One region of the Rhizobium sp. WW_1 genome, then DNA from elsewhere that is predicted to be linked to it. Evidence: riboswitches for the same ligand, from Rfam matches in the RefSeq annotation. Region 1 holds a riboswitch; the other holds the start of a gene.

The links. Region 1 has a riboswitch for cobalamin ahead of BJ928_RS07820 (ABC transporter substrate-binding protein). Riboswitches for the same ligand answer to the same signal wherever they lie in the genome.
Region 2: another riboswitch for cobalamin. It lies ahead of BJ928_RS03330 (aromatic ring-hydroxylating dioxygenase subunit alpha); the one in region 1 lies ahead of BJ928_RS07820 (ABC transporter substrate-binding protein).

The regions. Positions count from the first base shown of each region.
Region 1 covers NZ_RAIN01000002.1:77,809-85,549, reverse strand. The annotation lists gene BJ928_RS07855 (SCO family protein) at 1-442, opposite strand, end outside; gene cyoA (ubiquinol oxidase subunit II) at 472-1,518, opposite strand; gene BJ928_RS07845 (copper uptake system-associated protein) at 1,595-2,521, opposite strand; gene BJ928_RS07840 (PepSY domain-containing protein) at 2,584-3,957, opposite strand; gene BJ928_RS07835 (hypothetical protein) at 4,178-4,582, opposite strand; gene BJ928_RS07825 (diguanylate cyclase) at 5,051-6,145, shown strand; cobalamin riboswitch at 6,228-6,482, shown strand; gene BJ928_RS07820 (ABC transporter substrate-binding protein) at 6,646-7,662, shown strand; gene BJ928_RS07815 (iron chelate uptake ABC transporter family permease subunit) at 7,666-7,741, shown strand, end outside.
Region 2 covers NZ_RAIN01000001.1:699,534-707,274, reverse strand. The annotation lists gene BJ928_RS03350 (FAD-binding oxidoreductase) at 1-180, opposite strand, end outside; gene BJ928_RS03345 (L-threonylcarbamoyladenylate synthase) at 214-1,188, opposite strand; gene BJ928_RS03340 (DUF6656 family protein) at 1,247-1,864, opposite strand; gene BJ928_RS03335 (ACT domain-containing protein) at 1,969-2,388, shown strand; cobalamin riboswitch at 2,588-2,793, shown strand; gene BJ928_RS03330 (aromatic ring-hydroxylating dioxygenase subunit alpha) at 2,889-4,133, shown strand; gene BJ928_RS03325 (hybrid-cluster NAD(P)-dependent oxidoreductase) at 4,136-5,224, shown strand; gene BJ928_RS03320 (GH25 family lysozyme) at 5,356-6,306, opposite strand; gene BJ928_RS03315 (BA14K family protein) at 6,614-7,084, shown strand; gene BJ928_RS03310 (transporter) at 7,154-7,741, opposite strand, start outside.

The DNA.
Region 1 (7,741 bases):
TGGCGTAGATCCGCCAGCCCTTGATGACTTTCTGCATCTCATCGAGATTGCCTGTGATGCCTGTAATCCGGTCGGTGAAATTGCCGGTGTAGCTGTGCATGACCTCAGGCGTGTCGCGTTCCGGATCGACGGAGAAGAAATAGGCCTTGAGCCCGTCGGCCTGCGGCCCAAGCGTCTTGAACCAGCCCGACATGTCGTAGAGCGTCGTCGGGCAGACGTCCGGGCAATGCGTGTAGCCGAAATAGACAAGCGAGGGATGTCCGGCGAGGGCTTTTTCCGTAATCTGTTGTCCACGGTCGTCCGTGAGCGTGAAGGCTGTACCGATGCTGCCAGCAGCCTGCGCTCGCGGCATCATCAGGAATGTTGCATAGCCGATGGCCCCAGCGGCGATGACTGCTATGGCGGCGATCGCCATTTTGGCAAAGCGAGATGTGTTTGACATGGAGTATCTCCTTCTTGGTCGCGGCCGGGCTAGTCGATCCGGGTCTTGGCGAGAGGCGCCGCACCGGTCTCGACGCTGCCGCCCGGTCCGGTCCCCATCGGCGTGCAGAGTGCGGCAACGAAAGGCTTGGTGGGCCGAACCGGCGTTTTGTTCCAAGGGTCGCTCTTGTTTGCCAGGCGGATAACGTTGTTGATCCCTTCCATGCCGCCGCCGCCATTTGCGTCGATGCGCATCATCTCGTTCACGCACATCTTCGACTGGTCGACGCACATGTTGAGAATGGCGTCGTAGAGCTGCGGATCGAGATGCGAAAAGTACCGAACCGGCTCCTTCTCGCTCGGCTGTTCGAGCTTCAGATATTCGGAGCGACCGAAGGAACTACCTTGGGCGCGCGCCTTCTGCACCCAGGCATCGAAGTCCGCCGGGGTAAGGCCGTGAAAGCGGAAGCGCATATTCGAGAAGCCGGCGCCGCTGTAATTGGCCGAAAAGCCCTGATATTCGCCGGGCCGGTTGATAACCGCATGCAGCTTCGTCTCCATGCCGGGCATGGCATAGATTTGCCCGGCAAGTGCCGGGACGAAGAACGAATTCATGACGGATGTCGCCGTAATCTTGAAATTGATCGGCGTGTCGACGGGCGCAGCCAGCTCATTGACGGTTGCTATCCCCAGATCCGGATAGAGAAACAGCCATTTCCAGTCGAGCGCGACGACTTCGACGGTCACCGGTTTGACGTTGGGCGGCAGCGGCTTGCCGGCCGCGATGCGGTCGAGCGGCCGATAGGGATCCAGTTGATGGGTGGCGATCCAGGTCACCGATCCCAATGCGATAATGATGGCAAGGGGAGCCGACCAGATGACCAGCTCGAGCTTCGTCGAATGATGCCACTCCGGATCGTAGGTCGCGCTTGTGTTCGACTGTCGGTACTTCCAGGCAAAGAAGAGCGTCAGCGCAATAACCGGCACGATGATCAGCAGCATCAGGACCGTGGAGATGAGGATGAGATTGCGTTGCTGCATGGCAATGTCGCCGGAGGGCGCAAGCACGACCATGTTGCAACCTGACAGAGGCAAAATCGCACTGAGAGCAACGACTGATTTCAAGCGCGCAGGCAAGCCGCGCAAGGAAGGACTGCGGTCGTGCTTGAAGGGACTATTTGTTATGGCCGGCATGGTCGCCTCCCGCATGGGCAGCCTCAGCCTGATCCATCATCACCGTGCCCTCGAAGCTCGAAAACAGAGCCAGGGTCTTGGCGTCGAGCTTGGCCTCAGCGGTGGCAAGATCGGTGGCGATGGCCTGTGCGTCATCGCGCGATAGGCCGATCTTCTCCAGGGCGTCGGCGTTCTTCAGGCTGTCGCCGCTGCAAAGATGCACGGCCCATCCGTCGAGGCCCTTCTTCAACAGCGCCCGGCCGCCGCGGCCATCCTGCACCCATCCGGCCACCGCCCAGTCGCCATGCGAGACCACCGGCTGAATGGCCAGCGGCTTTTCCGGCGTCTCGAACAATGCTTTCATCGTCGCGGGGATATCGCGTTGCGGATCTCCGGATACGTGTGCCTCACCCATGTCCATGCCCTTCATGCCCGAGATGTCGTCACCGGATTTTGCGTCTTCGTCTGGCTTGCTTGCCGCCAGGGATCCGACGGGGAAATCGATATCGACCGAACCGGCCTTTTCGAATGTCAGGGTCGTGCGGATGGTCTGGCCCTGAAGGAAGGGCTCGGCGACCTTCATGAACATCACATGGTAGCCGCCGGGTTTGAGCTCGACCGTTTTGCCCGCCGGGATGGGCAGGCCGTCGGGAAGCTCGCGCATGATCATGACGTCTTTGTCCATCTTCATCTCGTGAATCTGGACCGTTGCGGCGCGCGACGAGCTTGCAGCGACCAGCCGGTCGTCGGTGTCGCCCTTGTTGGTGATGGTCAGGTAGCCGCCGCCGACCGGAGCTCCGGGCACCATGGCGCGAACATAGGGCGCGGAGATGGTGAGATTGCCGATTTTGACGTCGTCGGCAAAAGCGAGGGAAGAAGAAAAGAGGGCCAGCCCGAAGGCGGCGAGAGCAAAAATACGTTTCAGCATGGTCGATATCCTTGATCCGGAAGAGGAGGGTGCGGCGAAGCCGTCGGCTCCGCCTGGTCTCGTCACGAAAAGAAACGTCGAAGTGGCGGCACGAAGCGAACCACGAACTGGTCGAGGAGCAGCATTGCGACGATCGCGGCTCCCGTGAGCGGAAAGGCGACACCGAAGATGATGGCGATGAGCCACAGGCCGACATAGACCGTTTTCTGCGGCGGCATCGGCGGCACACCAAGGCGGCCGGATGGCCGGCGCTTCCACCACATGGTCGCGGCCGTGACGCAGCAAAGGATGATGGCAAGACATGCCGCAAGCATCAGGAGTTGGTTGAAGAGGCCCCATTCCTGTCCCTGATGGACGTTGATGCCCCATTCGATCGCCTTGCCGAGCGCCGGATACTGGTCGTAGGAAATATCGACGAGTGGCTTGCCGGAATATTGGTCGATATGGACAGTTCGCTCCTCGCCGAGATCGCCGAAATAGTGACTTGCGGTATAGACGCCGGTTTCATCTGTCGGGATGGCAAGGTCTGAACCGGCCACCATGCCCAGACCGTGCATGATGTGGACGGCCCTGTTCAGGCCGATCGGCTTTGCCGATTGCGCCGCGGCGATATCGGAGAGCGGAACGGGCGCATTCTCGACCACCCAGCCGGCGCGGCCGACGACATCCTGCGTGACCTTCGTCGATTTCGGCACATCATCCCAGAGTGCGGCCGGCGTTCCGAAATTGTGGGCGGTCAACCAGGTATTGACATTGGCGCCCCAGTAGCCGGACCAGGGCATGCCGCTGAAGGCCAGGAAAAAGATGAGGACGCCTGCGAGGGCGCCGGTCACGGCATGCAGATCGCGCCAGAAGACGCGCCGTGATGGATTGCCGCGAACCGTGAGCACGCCTCCGGCCTGCTGGCGCGGCCACCAGAGATAGATACCGGTCACCACCAGGACGAGGGCGAAGCCTGCCGCGATCTCGATGAGACGGTTGGTCCATTCGCCGAAATATTCGAGGCTGTGGATACGCTTGACGACCCAGCCGAACTCCTGCTTCGAGCCGACCGAGCCCAGGATGCTGCCGTCATAGGGATTGACGTAGACGATGGTCGATTGGCCGTCCCTGGAGACCGTGACCCAGGCCGAGCGGTCTGGCGCCGATGCCTCATGATAGGAGGTTGCGCGGGCGCCGGGAAAGGCTGCGAGTGCGGCATCGACGATCTGCTGCGGCTGCCGCATCGTGCCAGTCTCGGCAACGAGATAGCGATGCGAATAGAAGGTGTCGGCAATCTGATCCTTGAAGAGATACAAAGACCCGGTGATTGCCAAATTGAGCATGAAGGGAATGACGAGAAGACCGGCGAAAAAATGCCAGCGCCAGATTGCACGATAGAGTGAGATATTATGGGTAGCTGCGACAGCAGGTTCAGCAGCGGTAAAGGCAGACATGAAAATCCTCCGAAGATCGGCGGGCTGCCGCAAGCGATCGATCCGGGGAGGGGCGGCGATTGTTCGCCGTTTGAAATGCGCCTGCTTCGCGTGAGCGGCCGCAGCGGCTCGTTCGGCGAAGTTTTGCGGAAAACACCAATCCTCGGATTTCACGACTTGAAGGTCGCGCATGACGGCAGCCGTTGACGGCGGGCGTCACGACAAAAGCCGCAACGCCGGTTCAGCCAACGATGTCGAGGATGGGTGGCGCCCTTGGGCCGGTGTTCGGTGGATAAAGCTGCCGATGGAAGGCTTCCGATCTTGCAACGACGGTCTCTCCGCGCTGAGAGGCGAGGCGTTCGCAAATCTCGGTCGGAGGTATGGGCAGAACCGCGGCGGAAGCGATCCGGCAGGCTTCGCACCCGGGCGCATAGGCTTTTCCATGCACCTTGCCGTCCGCGTCCTTGTAGGTGATGCAGAGAATGGGCAGGGACCCGTCCGGCAGCCTGTATTGCGCAAGTTCTATGGGAGATATCTCATCCGCCGTGGCGACGACCGGCTGATGGGCAAAGCCGACAAGCAACAGCGCCATGGCGCAGACGATGCGCGCACTCCACTGCCATGTACGCGAAATTGTCTTCCGCATTCTTGTCCCCACCACCCGCATCCCGCGGATAAGGTTGCAGTCATAGGACAGGCTCATTACAAGCGCAATGCGTCAATTCGTGCCGCCGCAAAGTTTGCGGACATCGATGACAGCGCAGCACCGACAGCGTCGAAACGCCCAGCGGAATGCCAAATTGACCGGCAGCTCTTGATCGCCAGGCGCGCGGCGCCAGATAGCGTTGACCATTCGGATCTATCGGCCGCGCCCGATATCGCCTGGCTCGCATGACAGAATCCGGAGACAGCCATATTGAGACGCATTGCTTCAGAAGTTCGATTGCGACGATGACCTCCGCCCACAATTCCCGTCCGAACACCATCGCCAGGCCGCCAATCAGCGAGAGGCTTGGTAAACCATTTTACGGAGATCGCATGGTATCCGGCATCGACTTCGACTATGCCGATACCGGTCATTCGTTACGGCTAGTCGCGAGGACTGGGAATAGCAATGGAAATTGAAACACATTTGGTCTCGCTCATTCGCGTCCTCGGCCAGGTGGCGATCATTGTCTATGCCTATTCCTGGGTGATCCGCATCGTCGAGCGCGGCGCTTTGAAATCGGCTGCCGTCGGGCTGTTGTTCGGGCTGGTCGGTATCCTGTCGATGGGCGATCCCATACAGTGGATGCCAGGCGTCATTCAGGATGGCCGCTCGATCCTGCTTGTCCTCATACCGATCTACGGCGGCCTGCTGGGAACGATCGTGGCCGCCGCGATGATGGCCCTGTTTCGCTTCATGGTCGGCGGGATGGGCGCCATGGGCGGTGTTGCCGGTATCGCGATCGTCGCGGCCGCCGGCTATGCGCTCAGCCTGTTGCCGCGGCAATGGACCGGCACGGGATGGAAACGATCGGCCCTGTTCGGCCTGGCGACCTGCACGTCGCTCGTGGTTCTCCTCTTTCTGCCGTGGGTGGTTGCGCGCGCGCTTCTCCTTTCGGCCGCGCTCCCGGTGACGATCGTCAATATTCTTGGCGTCATGCTGCTGTCGGATCTGCTGCAGCGGGAGCAATATCGCATCGGCATCCAGCGCGCGCTGGAGAATGAAGCCACCCTCGATCCGCTGACGAGGCTTCCCAACCGCCGGGTGCTGCAGCGCGAAGGCGATCGATGCAGCAAGGAAGCCGGTGTGCGGCGCATTCCCTTCTCGATCATCATGCTCGATATCGATCACTTCAAGAAAATCAACGACAATTGGGGCCATTCCTTCGGCGACACCGTTCTGGCGCGGGTGGCGGATGTCATCCGGCAAACCGTGCGCAAAACCGATATCGCGGCCCGCTATGGCGGCGAAGAGATCGTCGTCCTGTTGCCGAACACCGACATGAGGGCGGCCGCCGCCGTTGCGGAGAAAATTCGCAGCGATATCGAGACGACGATGCTGATGTTCGATCAGGACGCCGTCCATGTCACCGTCAGCATCGGCATTGCTTGCTCGCTCGAGCCGACCACGGATTTCAAGCATGTGCTCGAAGCCGCCGACAAGGCGCTTTACCGGGCGAAGGCGGGCGGAAGAAATCGTGTGGAGCAGGCCGAGGCGGCTTAGCATTGCTGGGGCCGTTGGCAATGAGCATGATGTGCCCCTTCCTCTTTACTATCCATGCGTTCTTGACGGGAAGGGTCCGTCCGGAATAACTGGACGCGACGGTTCCCCAAGGAAGACTCCGCGGGGATTAATAGGGAACACGGTGAGGGCGACCCAAGAGGGACCTAGACCGTGGCTGCCCCCGCAACTGTAAGCGGATTGCCGATCATCCCGGGGTGACCTTTTCCGGCTCGCTCCAGAGGCTTTGAGCCATGCCACTGCAGCCAAGCTTGCGGGAAGGCAGATGATCGTCAGATATCCGCGAGCCAGGAGACCTGCCGTCGATCACGATCCAATCAGCCGGGCGGGGATGCTCGGAAAGGACAGAGAATGATTGACCTGCGCCTTCGACATTATCCGAGCTTTTTCGGCCTTGATTGGGATCTTCGCAACCGGCGGCGACCTGCCTGAGCGCGATTGTGCTGACACCGCCCAGTTTCCTTGTCCTATCGAGATCTTTCATGCGCCATTTTTTGACGACCATTACATTTGCACTCGGGCTGACCGGGTTTGCCGCGTCCGGCTTCGCCGCGACCCAATATCCCCTCACGATCAATAATTGCGGCGAGAAGGTCACCTTCCAGAAAGCGCCGGCCAAGATCGTTTCGATCGGCCAGGGTATGACCGAAATCCTCTTTTCGCTCGGCCTTGCCGACAAGATTGCGGGAACGGCCGTGTGGGTCGGCCCGGTTCTGCCGCAATATGCCGAAGCCAATGCCAAGATCCCCCGGCTTGCCGACAACGATCCGAGCTTCGAATCCGTGGTCGGCAAGGAGCCGGATCTCGTGGCTGCCGAATTCGAATGGCATGTCGGCACACAGGGCTCCGTGGGCAAGCGCCAGCAGTTTTCCGAGCTCGGAATCAATACCTACGTCGCCCCAACGGATTGCGTCGCCAAGGTCAATACCGATGGCGGCGATGGCGTGCGCAAGGAGCTGTTCACGATGGGTCTGGTCTACCAGGAGATCGATGAACTCGCTCAGATCTTCGACGTTAAGGATCGCGGCGATGCCTTGATCGCGGACCTGAAGAAGCGCGAGGCGGATGCTGTTGCCTCGATTGCCGGAGCCAAGGCGAAGGATCTGCCGATCGTGTTCTGGTTCTCCAGCAAGGAAGTCAGCGGCGATGCCTATATCGCCGGCAAGAACAGCGCCCCGGCTTATATTCTGAAGACGATCGGCGCTCGCAATGTCGTCACGACCGAAGAGGAATGGCCGCTGGTAGGGTGGGAGACGATCGCACAGGCCAATCCAGCCGTGATCGTCATCGCCACCATGGATCGCCGCCGCTACGCGGCCGACGACCCGAAGGTCAAGGTCGACTTCCTTGAGAAAGATCCCGTCACCAGCCAGCTCGATGCCGTCAAGAACAAGCATTTCGTCATGATGGATGCGCAGTCGATGAACCCGACCATCCGGACGATCGACGGTATCGAAATCCTGGCCAAGGGCATCAAGTCCTTCGGTCTGGCACAGTAAAATATGAGCCTCGTTGCAGAACGTCGGCCATGGTGGGCGCTTTGGGCGCTCGCCATGGCTGCGGTCGTCCTCCTCGCTT
Region 2 (7,741 bases), on a different contig from region 1:
GATCGCCGACACCTCTTCCACCGAGCCGGGCTTGAGCAGCAGGGGCGAAGCGCCGTGATAGAGGCCGCGATTTTCGACGAGATGCGGCGCGATTTCCGCAGCATCCCGTACGGCATGTTTTTCACCGACGATGGCGGCGAAGCGATCGAGAAGGTCGGAAGAGAGGGCGGAGCTGCTCATGGCGTGTCCTTTGCCTGATGGTGTCGGGCTGATTTATTCTCTGGGCGCGGCCGCGCGACGCAGCCGGTCGTTGATCGCCTCGCCGAGGCCTTCGTCTGGAATATGCGAAAAGGCAATCGTGGCCGCACCTGTGGCATCGGCGCGCTTCATGAAATCGAAGAGGTTTGCGGCGGCTTCTGAGAGATCGCCCGATGTGCTCAGATCCAGCACTGCAACCGCCTCACCGATACCGGCAATGTCAGGCGTTCCGAAGCGGATCAGCGTCTCGTTTGCGGAAACCTCCGTCGCGTCGAGCCGCACGGCTGCTCCGGGTGCATAATGTGAAGCCATCATACCAGGCGCCTCGATGGCGGCCGAGGCCTTCTTCTTGCGTTTGAGCTTCTTGCCGGCCACGCGCTCGATTTCGCTCGCTGCGAGACCGCCTGGCCGCAAGAGGCGCATCTCGCCATCCTCGACCTTGACGATGGTCGACTCCACGCCGACGACCGAAGCCCCGGCATCGAGAATAAGGGTAATGCGTTCCCCGAGATCGTCGTCGACATGATCGGCGCTGGTGGCGCTGATTTTGCCTGATGTGTTGGCGCTTGGTGCTGCGAGCGGTCGGTCAAAGGCACGGATCAGCTCGCCGGCAAAGCCCTTGGGCACGCGGATGCCGACCGTATCAAGTCCGGCTGTTGCCAGCGGATGGATGCCGCTATCGGGCTTGAGCGGCAGCACCAGCGTCAGCGGGCCGGGCCAGAAGGCTTCCGCGAGCTTACGCGAGATGGGGTCGAAGATGGCATAGCGCTCGGCCATGGCGAGATCGCTCATATGGCAGATCAGCGGATTGAAGCGCGGACGCCCCTTGGTCTCGTAGATCCGGGTGATGGCGGCGGGATTGGTGGCATCGGCGGCAAGGCCGTAGACCGTCTCCGTTGGCAGCCCGATCGGCAGACCCTCGGCGAGGGTTGCCGTGGCGACGTCGATCGCGGTTTGCGGATGTTCGAGAATGTCTATGTGTCGTGCCATGGCCTGCCTGCTTGCAGTTCAGGCCGTTCTTATGCCCTTCGAGTTTTCGGATCAATCGTCAAAGCTGGCGAATGATGTCGCGAAGCTGCTCGTTGCGGGCGCCAAGCAATAGAACGTTGCGGATGGCGATCTGCGGATCGTGGGTGTGGAACAGTACGCCGTTGCCGCGAATGTCGCGATTGATCGTCAGCTTCTTGTCCTCAGCCTGCTTGTCCGGGTGAACGGCGACGGCGAAATACATCCGAGAATATTTGAGGCTGATGTCTTCGAAGAAATTCTCTTCCTGGCCGATACGGGCAAAGAAATTGGCGATATAGAACGCCCAGTTCACCTGCTCATATTGTGCGAACTGTGTCCGCGCGGCTGTCACGTGGCAATAGCCGAGATGCGGCGTGTCCTTCAGCGTGTGATGGAAGATGAGCTTCGGGAAACGGATTGATTTGTGGAAGCTGTTGAGCCGGTCATGCGTCTTTTCGCCGGCATCCCTGAGCTTCAGCGCCGTGCGCTCGGCCACGTGTTCGTGACTGAGATATTCCCGCTCTTCGGCAAGCCAGTGCGGCCTGTTCCGGTTGATGCGCCCCGTGCGCAGGAATTCGCTGTGCCCTGTCGTCGGCACTACTGGCGCCGGTTCGGGGTCGGCGGGCTTCCCAGCGTCGAAATATCTGAGTTTGGCCATGCCGGATCTCGCTATGTTAGTCTCTGAGCGACATGCTAGATCACATAGCTTGAGCCGAGCTTAACCGCATCTGGGATGCTGCACTTTTAAGGAGACTGAGAAACATGCCCGGAATTACCGATCTCCAGCAGCTCCTTTCCGGCATGAAGCCGAGCCTTGCCGAGGGCGAATTCGTCTATTGCAGCGTTCCGGCGTCGATGTTGGCAGACCACATCCATCTGAGGCCGCTCGGATTCTTCCGTGAAAAGGAAGGCGTGACGCTGATCCTTCCATTGGAGACGGCCCGAGAGGCTGGATTTCCCGCGGCCCCCACCATGCGCATGATAACGCTCGAAGTGCACTCCTCTCTCGAGGCCGTAGGGTTGACCGCTGCCTTCGCAACGGCGCTCGGCAACGAGGGTATCAGCGCCAATGTGGTCGCGGCTTACCATCATGACCACATCTTCGTGCCAGCGGCCGATGCCGGTCGTGCGATGGCGGCTTTGCAAGCTCTTTCGGCCGCCCAATCGCCCTCGGTTGGTTGATCTGTCGCAATCAGAATAAAGCGTCATCGGCAAGGGTCGGGCAGCGCACCCCCCTCATGTCCCGCACCGGAATGTAAGAGGTTGAATTGCCTCTCTATATCGCCTGCAAGGGCAACCGTCCCGCTGCCCCGTTTCGGCTGTCGTCAATTTCGAAGCCGATGTCGCATTGCAGCGCAGCCGCCGCCGGTGCCGGGCGCTATGATGTTATCAATCTCAAGGTGCCGTTTGCTAGGGAGACGGAGAATTGGGAAGCCGGTCAAAATCCGGCGCTGCCCCCGCAACGGTGGTGGAGTGAGGCATGGCGGATAAAGCCACTGGGTCTGGTCGGCCTGGGAAGGTGCCATGGGGCTCTGGAAACAGGGCCGCTCCAGAGCCCGGAAACCAGCCTTGGGCACACATGGTTTACTGACCGCGGCGGGCGGTCGGACATTGCTTTGGGCCATTCCCGATGGCCTCTGCATGTCCTCTGCACGTCTCCCGGTACTGCGAAGGATAGGCAAATGGATATCGGCAGCAAAGTTCTGCGGCAATTGAAGAACCACCGGACGGGTTTGAGTCTCGAACAACCGTTCTATACCGATCCGGATTATTTCAAGCTCGATATGGAGATGATCTACTATCGCGACTGGCTGTTCATCGGCCATGATTGCGAAGTGCCGCGCGCGGGCAATTACTTCACCGTCCAGATCGGTGATTACCCGGTCGTGATTGTCCGGGGTCGCGATCAGGTCATCCGCGCTTTCCACAACAGCTGTCGCCATCGCGGCTCGCGCGTCTGCAACACCGAGCGCGGCTCCTCGGCAAAGCTCGTCTGCCCCTATCACCAGTGGACTTACGAACTCGACGGCTCGCTGCTCTTCGCCCGCCAGATGGCGGAGGATTTCGACAAGAGCCAGCACGGGCTGAAGCCGGTCCACTGCGAAAGCGTCGGCGGCTACATCTTCATTTGCCTTGCGCAGAACGCGCCGGATTTCGCTCCGGTCCGCGAGACCATCGAACCCTACATCGCGCCGCATCGCATCAGCGAAGCCAAGATCGCCTTCCAGAGCACCATCATCGAAAAGGGCAACTGGAAGCTGGTCTGGGAAAACAACCGCGAGTGCTATCACTGCGCGGCCAACCATCCCGAGCTTTGCCGCACCTTCCCGGAAGCGCCGACCGTTAGCGGCGTGCAGGGCGCGATGAACGATCCGGTGATCGCCGCACATTGGCAGCGCTGCGAGGCCGCAGGCCTGCCGAGCGAATTCAAGCTTTCTCCGGACGGCCAGTTCCGCACGGCCCGCATGCCGCTGATCGAAGGTGCCGAAAGCTACACGATGTCGGGCCAGAACGCCGTCAAGCGTCCGCTCTCGTCGGATGTGACGATCAACGGCATCGGCACCATGCTGCTGTTCCACTATCCCACGACATGGAACCACATGCTCGGCGATCACGCCATTTCCTTCCGCGTGCTGCCGATCAGCGCCGAGGAAACCGCTGTGACCACCAAGTGGATCGTCCATAAGGATGCGGTCGAAGGCGTCGACTACGATCTGGAAGAACTGACGCACGTCTGGACCGAGACCAACGACCAGGACCGCCGCATCGTCGAGGAAAACGCCTTCGGCATCCGCTCGCCGGCCTATGAGCCCGGTCCCTATTCGGAAATCCATGAAGGCGGCGTCATGCAGTTCGTCGAATGGTACACGACTTTCATGATCAACCGGCTGCAGGGCGATCAGGCCAAGCTGTCGGCGGTCGCCTGAGTATGAACATGACCGCCTCCCTTCGCCATCGACACCTCGACCAGATGCAGCCCTGGAGCGACAGGCAGCATCTGCTCGAATGTCTCTCGGTCACGCCCGAGGCGCCCGATGTGATGACCTTCACATTCGGCTCCGACAAGGACAACTGGTTCCGCTACCTGCCGGGCCAGTTCGTGACGCTGGAGCTGCCGACGGCTCCGGAGCCGGTCATGCGCACCTATACGCTGTCGTCGACACCGTCGCGGCCCTTTTCGGTCGCCGTGACTGTCAAGGCGCAGAAGGACAGCATCGGCACGCGCTGGATGTTCGAGAACCTGAAGCCGGGCATGCGCATCAAGGCTTTCGGTCCGCTCGGCGATTTCAGCCATATCCGTCATCCCGGCGAAAAGTACCTGTTTGTCTCCGCCGGTTCCGGCATTACGCCGATGATGTCGATGACGCGTTACATGGCCGACATCGCGCCGCTGTCGGACATCACCTTCGTCAATTGCTCGCGCAGCCCGACCGACATCATTTTCCGCTCCGAACTCGAATATCTCGCCCGCTTCATGCCGAACCTCAATCTCGGCCTCATCGTCGAGGGTTGTGGCCGCACCGATCTCTGGTCGGGGCTGAAGGGACGCATCGACAAGGCGAAGATCGGTCTCCTGGCTCCTGATTTCATGGACCGGACGATCTTCTGCTGCGGCCCGGAAGTCTTCATGGACGCCGTGCGCTCCATGCTGGAAGCGCATGGTTTCGACATGTCGCGCTATCATCAGGAGAGCTTCCAGCCAGCGAACGCTGCAACGCCGCTTGCGGAGGTTTCCGACGATGCCTCCGGCGAGGCCGCGACGACGATCCGCTTCACCATGGCCGGCAAGGATGTCGTCTGCGCCGCGGGCCAGACCGTGCTTCAGGCGGCGCGCGGTGCCGGTGTGCGCATCGGAGCGGCCTGCGAATCCGGGCTTTGCGGTACATGCCGCGTCATGAAGCTCTCGGGCGAAGTCGAGATGAGCCACAATGGCGGCATCCTCGATGACGAGATCGACGAGGGTTATATCCTCGCCTGCTGCTCGCGCCCGAAGACGGATGTGCAGATCGAGGCATAGCATCGACCTGAAAACCGCCTCGCCAAGCTAAAGCATGTCCCGCAAAAGTGTGCAGCGGTTTTGCGACAACGACGTGCGAAGAATCAAAGACCTGAAGCGCGAGGAGCGAATCTGAAGGATCGCTACGCGCTTTAGAAATCCTGGTAATTCAGCTCGTTGATTTCGACCGGCTTCGATTGTGGGGTCGAAGCTGTGACGACCGGGTCGATGTCGACCATGAGCGAAACGAGCGCCTGCCGCGGGCCGTTGCACATCTGCGCGAGCGCGATCGTCAGGTCCGGTGCAGGCAGGGGCTTGGCGGGCAAGAGATCACCCTGCGGCCAGATCTTGGCAAGCTGGACTTTCGTCATCGGCACGACATTCACGTCGATATCGGTAAGCGTGCCGGGTACGCGATAGGGGCAGCTTTTCTCCGAGCAATTATCCGACGAAGCAAACTGCCAGATGGCATAATTGTCCCAGTTGCCGAGCGGGAAGGTATCCTTCACATCCGGCTTGTAGCGCGCGTACCACAGCGGCAGCCGCGACAGCAGCGGATAGGTGCCCCGGTGATCGGCGATGTAGCGCGCCGTGTTGTGATTGACGTAGAGAATGGGGTAGCGCCCGGTCCTGACCTTGATGTGAGCAACGAAGATCTGCGCGTCGTCGAGCGACATGAATTGCGTGGCGTCCATGCCGTCTATGTCGAGCACCATCAGCTCGTCGGGCTGCGGATCGGCGTAGTCGAGAAAGTGATTGGCCTGGTCGATCGGATTGCCGGGCCGGCCCAGATGATAGGCGCCCCATAGCAGGCCGTTCGATTTTGCCAGAATGCGACGCGTCTGAAACAGCTCGCGGCTGACGGCGTATTTGCGCCACATCGTCCTGCAATGAGCCACCGTATCGCCACCATGATCACCGGTGCAACTGAAGCTTTCAGGTAGTCCGTCCGACGCCTTGGAGATGAAGCCGGCGATCCGCTTGTCCTGCAGAAACGCAGTCCAGTCGATGGTGTTTAGCTCGTAAGCATCGACAATCAGTGCATTTTTCGGATCGGTCCAGGGCTGGCTCTCGCCGGCCGAAGGCTTGGAGACCGGCCCCATCAGGGTCAGGATCGTCAGCAAGCTGCAAATGAGGAGGTTACTTTGCCGGTATCCTTTCATGAAATAACAGTAAGGATTGCTGGTTAATCTTGGGTTAAGAATGAAATCACTATAAATTCATCGTGGAGCCCCGCATAACTCCTTAAATTGGTAGGGATTTGAGGAACTGAATAACATGCTGTCGCGTTTCTTTCCGTCTACTCGGATATGCGACGAAGCAGACAGCGAAACCTTAATCGGGAAGCATTCCCGACATGAAACGCCTACAGGCTTGAGTCCCAAGTCGAACCAGGGAATGGAGATTAAAATGCTTGGTTTCCGTGCAAAAATCGCGACAGTCGCCATGACGGCTGCTGTTGCCTTGACGAGCTTCACACCGTCTTTTGCCATGCAGATGCCCGCCGCGCCGATCGTCAATCAGACTGCGCCCGCCCAGGCCGCCCCCGGCAACGTCGAACAGGTGCAGTGGCGCCATGGTGGCTACTATCGCCGAGGCTGGTATGGCGGCTACCGCGGTTATCGCGGCGGCTATCGTCATGGTTATCGCTATCACGACGGCTATTGGTTCCCGCTGGCAGCCTTCGGCGCAGGCGCGCTCATCGGCGGTGCAATCGCCAGCCAGCCGCGCTATTATGAGCCGGCTCCGGCCCCGAGCGCCGGCATCAATCCGCGCCATGTCGAATGGTGCGAGGGACGCTATCGTTCCTATCGCGCTTACGACAATACGTTCCAGCCAAATTCCGGCCCGCGCCGCCAGTGCTATTCGCCGTATTTCTAAGCAGCGTTTAGAGAAGTCTCGATGCCAGCCGTCCGGTTTCAGCCGGGCGGCTTTTTGTATGCTTTGCCATCAGAGAATGTTGACGCGCTTGAGCAGCCACCAGGCGAGCAGCATGGAGCCAATGATGAAGCCGATCGCATATCCGGTGCCGGCGGCGCCACCCGCTAGCGGCAGGCCGGATGTATTCATGCCGAAAAAGCCGGTCACCAATGTCGGCGGCAACAGGAACGCGGTCATGATTGACAGGACATAGAGATGCCGGTTGATCTCGGAGGCGAGTTTTGAATCGATCTCTTCGTGCAGCAGCCTGGCCCGTTCCTGCAACGCATAAATATCATGTTCTACAGCTTCCAGCCGGCCCGTCAGCCGCGCGGCGACATCCTCGAAGCCGAGCGGCATCTCTTCGTCGTCGGAGGCGCCCGCATGGCGCATCAAGGAAAGAACGGTCCGCAGATGGCGATGCAGGCGCACGATCGTCCTGCGCAGCGGCGGAAGCTTGGCGCGCTCGTCGCGCGACGTGTTGCCGTGGACGAAATCCTCGATGCCATTCAACTCTTCGCCGATCTCGATGACGACGGAGATCAAGGTCCGCTGGAATTCAACAACGATCAGCTCGAAAATATCCACCGGATTTGCAAATCGCGCCGCATTCTTTTC